Regions from separate parts of the Escherichia marmotae genome, predicted to be linked through region 1. Evidence: predicted binding sites of a transcription regulator. Region 1 holds the regulator's gene; each other region holds the start of a gene.

Evidence for each region. Region 1 encodes CRP, which controls carbon source genes, mostly activating them, when cyclic AMP is high. Its sites were predicted from a motif close to ATGTGANNNNNNTCACAT; they were not measured.
Region 2: the regulator CRP is predicted to act here: its motif matches at 1,246-1,263, upstream of mlc (sugar metabolism global transcriptional regulator Mlc).
Region 3: the regulator CRP is predicted to act here: its motif matches at 1,097-1,114, upstream of msrB (peptide-methionine (R)-S-oxide reductase MsrB).

Annotation. Positions count from the first base shown of each region.
Region 1 covers NZ_CP025979.1:2,809,264-2,811,468, reverse strand. Annotated here, with positions in the region: gene C1192_RS14655 (YccS/YhfK family putative transporter) at 1-528, opposite strand, end outside; gene crp (cAMP-activated global transcriptional regulator CRP) at 579-1,211, opposite strand; gene C1192_RS14640 (OsmC family protein) at 1,513-1,917, shown strand; gene C1192_RS14635 (phosphoribulokinase) at 1,972-2,205, opposite strand, start outside.
Region 2 covers NZ_CP025979.1:798,837-801,041, forward strand. Annotated here, with positions in the region: partial or broken gene ynfM (multidrug efflux MFS transporter YnfM/SxtP(Kp)) at 1-217, opposite strand, end outside; gene ynfL (multidrug efflux transcriptional activator YnfL/SxtR(Kp)) at 324-1,214, shown strand; gene mlc (sugar metabolism global transcriptional regulator Mlc) at 1,352-2,205, shown strand, end outside.
Region 3 covers NZ_CP025979.1:638,621-640,825, reverse strand. Annotated here, with positions in the region: gene pncA (bifunctional nicotinamidase/pyrazinamidase) at 1-98, shown strand, start outside; gene C1192_RS03435 (YeaC family protein) at 252-524, opposite strand; gene msrB (peptide-methionine (R)-S-oxide reductase MsrB) at 566-979, opposite strand; gene gapA (glyceraldehyde-3-phosphate dehydrogenase) at 1,321-2,205, shown strand, end outside.

The DNA of each region.
Region 1 (2,205 bases):
ACAGTAATCCGCCAGTTCACGGTACAGCAGGCTAAGCGACTCGCGTAACGGTTGCTCACGCCAGAGCCAGAACCAGAACCAGTTAAACAGTCCATACCAGAGCGTGCCTAACGCGTAGATGAGCAACGGTTCCCAGACCGGCATATATCCCGCCAGACTGAGGGTAAAAATGGCGGCGAGTAGCGATGCGGGAAGTAATTTTGCATGCAATGGCCCTAACTCAGCAGTGACGCCAAGTATCAACGTTAACCCCGTCAGCAGAAAGGGTAGGGGGATATCTTTTTCCAGCAGCAGTTGCGTTAGCAAGCTACAAGTGGCAAACAGCGACGCACCAATGATTAAGTGTTTGAAAAAACGCTTATGAGGAGTATCAAGCCCCGCAATATTGCAACAGGCGGGGACGAGAGAAAAGAGCAGCCCGAGTCTTAATTCGCCAAGCAATAGACCAACGGCCACGGGCAAACATAGCACCAGTGTTTGTCGTAGTGCGTAGTTGATGTCGGGATGATAAATCAGTCTGCGCCACATCGGCTTAAACAAAACGGCGCGCTACCAGGTAACGCGGCACTCCGATGGGATCAACGGGTGCCGTAAACGACGATGGTTTTTCCGTGTGCAGAGATCAGGTTCTGATCTTCCAGCATCTTCAGAATACGTCCCACGGTTTCACGAGAACAGCCAACAATCTGACCGATTTCCTGACGGGTAATTTTGATTTGCATACCGTCCGGGTGAGTCATGGCATCGGGTTGTTTCGCCAGATTCAGCAGTGTCTGTGCAATACGACCTGTAACGTCGAGGAATGCCAGGTTGCCCACTTTCTCTGAAGTGACTTGCAGACGACGCGCCATCTGTGCGGAGAGACGCATCAGAATATCCGGGTTCACCTGAATTAATTGACGGAATTTTTTGTAGGAAATCTCAGCTACTTCACAGGCGGTTTTCGCACGTACCCATGCGCTACGTTCCTGGCCTTCTTCAAACAGGCCCAATTCGCCAATAAAATCACCCTGATTCAGATAGGAGAGGATCATTTCTTTACCCTCCTCGTCTTTAATCAGCACTGCCACAGAGCCTTTAACGATGTAATACAGCGTTTCCGCTTTTTCACCCTGGTGAATAAGCGTGCTCTTGGATGGGTACTTATGAATGTGGCAATGAGACAAGAACCATTCGAGAGTCGGGTCTGTTTGCGGTTTGCCAAGCACCATGCGCGGTTATCCTCTGTTATAAGCTTTCTCCAGAGCCAGAAAACGCCGCTGTCTCTGGATTGCCGAAATGTGCTTCCCGCTACCTGGGAAGGGGCTATCAACTGAACTGCACGGTAATGTGACGTCTTTTACATACATGCAGTACATCAATGTATTACTGTAGCATCCTGACTGTTTTAGCATAGCTTTCGCGTTGTGTCTCCTGGTGTCTCGCTTCAGCATGACCCAGGTCGCCTTCCGTTGCGCGATTTGGTCAGTACGCGTACTCTGTCAGGAAAATTGACGCAATGGAGTTCCGATTATGCAAGCGCGTGTGAAGTGGGTCGAAGGGTTAACTTTTTTGGGCGAGTCAGCCTCGGGTCACCAGATTTTAATGGACGGTAATTCTGGCGATAAAGCGCCAAGTCCGATGGAAATGGTGTTGATGGCGGCAGGCGGTTGCAGCGCCATTGATGTGGTTTCTATCCTGCAAAAAGGGCGTCAGGATGTGGTCGATTGTGAAGTAAAATTGACCTCTGAACGTCGCGAAGAGGCACCGCGCCTGTTTACGCACATCAATTTGCATTTTATCGTCACAGGTCACGACCTGAAGGACGCGGCGGTTTCGCGAGCGGTGGATCTCTCTGCCGAGAAGTATTGTTCGGTAGCGCTGATGCTAGAGAAAGCCGTGAATATTACCCACTCCTATGAAGTGATAGCCGCGTGATTTAATGATTAAAATATGATGCCGGATATTATTTTATCCGGCATATAAGAACATTTACTCGATTTTCTTCCCTTCCATCAGTCGTTGTACCAGCGGCAGCATAATTAACTCCATTGCCAGACCCATTTTACCTCCCGGCACCACTAACGTATTGATGTGGGAAATGAATGAGCCTTGTAACATCGCCAGCAGCCAAGGGAAATCGATCCCTTCCAGATTACGAAAATGAATCACCACAAAACTTTCATCCAACGACGGGATGCCTTTTGCAGCGAAAGGGTTAGACGT
Region 2 (2,205 bases), 2.0 Mb from region 1:
TGTTAGCAGGCGTTAAGCCAAATTCTTGCGAAAGCACCGGAAGAATAGGCTGCACACAATAAAGAAGCGCAAAGGTTGCCAGCCCGGCCGAGAATAGAGCCAGAGTGACACGCATAAATTGCGGCGTACCGCGTTTAATGAATTCGTTTGTCCGGGAAAGGTTTTTCTTGTCAGTGTCACTTGCCGGAGTGCCATCAACAGTTGTAGTACGACTCACTTGAAATCCTTGCTAAATATGCCCGTGATGTGGGATTAGGAATAGATTAGGAAAATCGAATTGTTATGTCTAATATATTAATAGTCTCAAATAAGATGTTTAAAGTATGAATATTGAATTGCGCCACCTTCGTTACTTCATTGCTGTTGCGGAAGAGCTGCATTTTGGTCGCGCTGCTGCCCGACTGAATATTTCACAACCGCCGCTAAGCCAGCAGATTCAGATACTGGAGCAACAAATTGGCGCGCGACTGCTGGCACGAACCAATCGCAGCGTAATGCTGACGGCAGCAGGGAAGCAGTTCCTTGCTGATAGTCGGCAAATCCTGTCTATGGTGGATGACGCTGCCGCTCGCGCTGAACGCCTGCATCAGGGAGAGGCGGGAGAGTTACGCATTGGCTTTACCTCATCAGCGCCATTTATTCGCGCAGTATCTGATACCTTATCGCTGTTTCGTCGCGAATTTCCTGATGTTCATTTGCAGACACGCGAGATGAACACCCGCGAGCAAATAGCACCCCTTATCGAAGGGACGCTGGATATGGGGTTGCTACGAAATACTGTGTTGCCGGAGACGCTGGACCACGCGGTCATTGTGCATGAACCACTTATGGCGATGATCCCGCATGATCATCCTTTGGCCAATAAATCGAATGTAACGCTGGCAGAACTGGCAAAAGAACCCTTTGTTTTTTTTGATCCGCACGTAGGGACGGGGCTGTATGATGACATTCTCGGCCTGATGCGACGTTACAATCTCACCCCAGTCATCACCCAGGAAGTCGGCGAGGCGATGACTATCATCGGCCTGGTTTCCGCGGGTCTTGGCGTTTCGATTTTGCCCGCTTCTTTCAAACGCGTACAACTCAATGAAATGCGTTGGGTATCTATTGCGGAAGAGGATGCGGTTTCTGAGATGTGGCTGGTTTGGCCAAAACATCATGAACAAAGCCCGGCAGCACGTAACTTTCGTATTCAGCTACTGAATGCTCTCTGATGAGGAAAAATTCAGCAAAAAATCCCGAAAAATGTGCTGTCAATCACATGGCTAAGTAAAAATTTGACGTTACGCATTGAAGTGCTTCACCATAGCCTACAGATTATTTCGGAGCGCGAAAATATAGGGAGTATGAGGTGGTTGCTGAAAACCAGCCGGGGCACATTGATCAAATAAAGCAGACCAACGCAGGTGCTGTATATCGCCTGATTGATCAGCTTGGTCCCATTTCGCGTATCGACCTTTCTCGCATGGCGCAGCTCGCGCCAGCCAGTATTACCAAAATTGTCCGCGAAATGCTTGAAGCGCACCTGGTGCAAGAGCTGGAAATTAAAGAGGCTGGAAACCGTGGCCGTCCGGCGGTGGGGTTGGTAGTAGAAACGGAAGCCTGGCACTATCTTTCTTTGCGTATTAGTCGTGGCGAGATTTTTCTTGCACTGCGTGATTTAAGCAGCAAGTTGGTGGTGGAAGACTCGCTGGAGTTGGCGCTGCAGGATGAATTACCGCTGTTGGATCGCATCATTACTCATATTGATCAGTTTTTTATTCGCCATCAGAAAAAACTCGAGCGCCTGACTTCTATTGCCATTACCATGCCGGGAATTATTGATACGGAAAATGGTATTGTACATCGTATGCCGTTCTACGAGGACGTAAAAGAGATGCCGCTCGGTGAAGCGCTTGAGCAGCATACCGGTGTACCGGTTTATATTCAGCATGATATCAGCGCGTGGACGATGGCCGAGGCCTTGTTCGGCGCATCCCGCGGAGCGCGCGATGTGATTCAGGTGGTTATCGATCACAATGTGGGAGCGGGTGTGATTACCGATGGTCATCTGTTACACGCAGGAAGCAGTAGCCTTGTGGAGATAGGCCACACTCAGGTCGACCCCTATGGAAAACGCTGTTATTGCGGTAACCACGGCTGCCTGGAAACCATCGCCAGTGTTGACAGCATTCTTGAACTGGCGCAATTACGTTTGAATCAATC
Region 3 (2,205 bases), 2.2 Mb from region 1:
ATATTCAGCCGCAGGACAGTGCACACGCATTTATGGAGATGTCAGCGGCTGGAGCAACACTGTACACGCTGGCGGACTGGGAAGAGACGCAGGGATAATTTTGCTGGCCTACGATTCAGTACTGACGTTGTAGGCCAGATAAGACACATCAACGGCACATCTGGCGTGCTCGTAGTTAAATCAAACAATCAACTCGTAACAGTAAAGATTATCCCTCTCTTCATAAACGTCTGATAAAGGGAACAAATCTCTTACTTAAACATGGCTATCGGCTTTGCCGAGATACCAAAATCTTCTTTCAACTGTTGTTTGCTCTTCATGACCATCTGACCGTTAGTGTCGATTGTCATATGCTGCGCATCGGTATTGTTTCGGGCCTGCCATAACATCACCAGTTGCAGGCAGTTCTCTTTTTGTTCTTCAGTCAGCGCAACACCATCTGGCCATTTTCCCAGTTCAACGGCGGTCGATAAACGCTGGTAAACCTCAGGCGTCATGCTGTTGATTATTTCATCAAGACCCATAATTTTCCCGCTCCTGTGGAATAAGTTGCTGAATCGTTTTTTCAACCGTTGATTTCTTCGCCATTTTCGTCATCAGTAAAGCGCAATGATGCCGAGTTAACACAATAACGTTCGCCTGTGGGTTGCGGGCCGTCGGGAAAGACGTGCCCCAGATGGGCATCACAGTTTCCACAACGAATTTCTATCCGCTGCATACCATGTGACAAGTCTTTGATATAACGGATCGAATCTTCACCCACCGGCTCATAAAAACTGGGCCAGCCACAGCCTGAATCATACTTGGTTTGGGAGTGAAACAGAGGTGCATCGCAAATCAAACAGTGGTAAACACCGCCGCGCTTGTTATGCAGTAAACGTCCAGTGAATGGCGGCTCCGTCCCGTGATTCTGAGTCACGTAAAACTGCATCTCGGACAAATTTTTTTTCAGTTCTTCTGCCGAAGGTTTGTTAGCCATTTGCTCACATCTCACTTTAATCACGCTCACATTACGTGACTTATTCTAACAAAACATTAACACCTACTGGCAAAATTTTGTCCTAAACTTGATCTCGACGAAATAGCTGCACCTAAATCGTGATGAAAATCACATTTTTATCATAATTGCCCTTTAAAATTCTGGGCGCCGCCCTCATGTGGTTTCAAGCCCAAAGGAAGAGTGAGGCGAGTCAGTCGTGTAATGCCAAGGCACAGGATTGATTTGTCGCAATGATTGACACGATTCCGCTTGACGCTGCGTAAGGTTTTTGTAATTTTACAGGCAACCTTTTATTCACTAACAAATAGCTGGTGGAATATATGACTATCAAAGTAGGTATCAACGGTTTTGGCCGTATCGGTCGCATTGTTTTCCGTGCTGCTCAGAAACGTTCTGACATTGAGATCGTTGCAATCAACGACCTGTTAGACGCTGATTACATGGCATACATGCTGAAATATGACTCCACTCACGGTCGTTTCGACGGCACCGTTGAAGTGAAAGACGGTCATCTGATCGTAAACGGTAAAAAAATCCGTGTTACCGCTGAACGTGATCCGGCTAACCTGAAATGGGACGAAGTTGGTGTTGACGTTGTCGCTGAAGCAACTGGTCTGTTCCTGACTGACGAAACTGCTCGTAAACACATCACCGCTGGTGCGAAAAAAGTGGTTATGACTGGTCCGTCTAAAGACAACACTCCGATGTTCGTTAAAGGCGCTAACTTCGACAAATATGCTGGCCAGGACATCGTTTCTAACGCTTCCTGCACCACCAACTGCCTGGCTCCGCTGGCTAAAGTTATCAACGATAACTTCGGCATCATCGAAGGTCTGATGACCACCGTTCACGCTACTACCGCTACTCAGAAAACCGTTGACGGCCCGTCTCACAAAGACTGGCGCGGCGGCCGTGGCGCTTCCCAGAACATCATCCCGTCCTCTACCGGTGCTGCTAAAGCTGTAGGTAAAGTACTGCCAGAACTGAATGGCAAACTGACTGGTATGGCGTTCCGTGTTCCGACTCCGAACGTATCCGTAGTTGACCTGACCGTTCGTCTGGAAAAAGCTGCAACTTACGAGCAGATCAAAGCTGCCGTTAAAGCTGCTGCTGAAGGCGAAATGAAAGGCGTTCTGGGCTACACCGAAGATGACGTAGTATCTACCGATTTCAACGGCGAAGTTTGCACTTCCGTGTTCGATGCT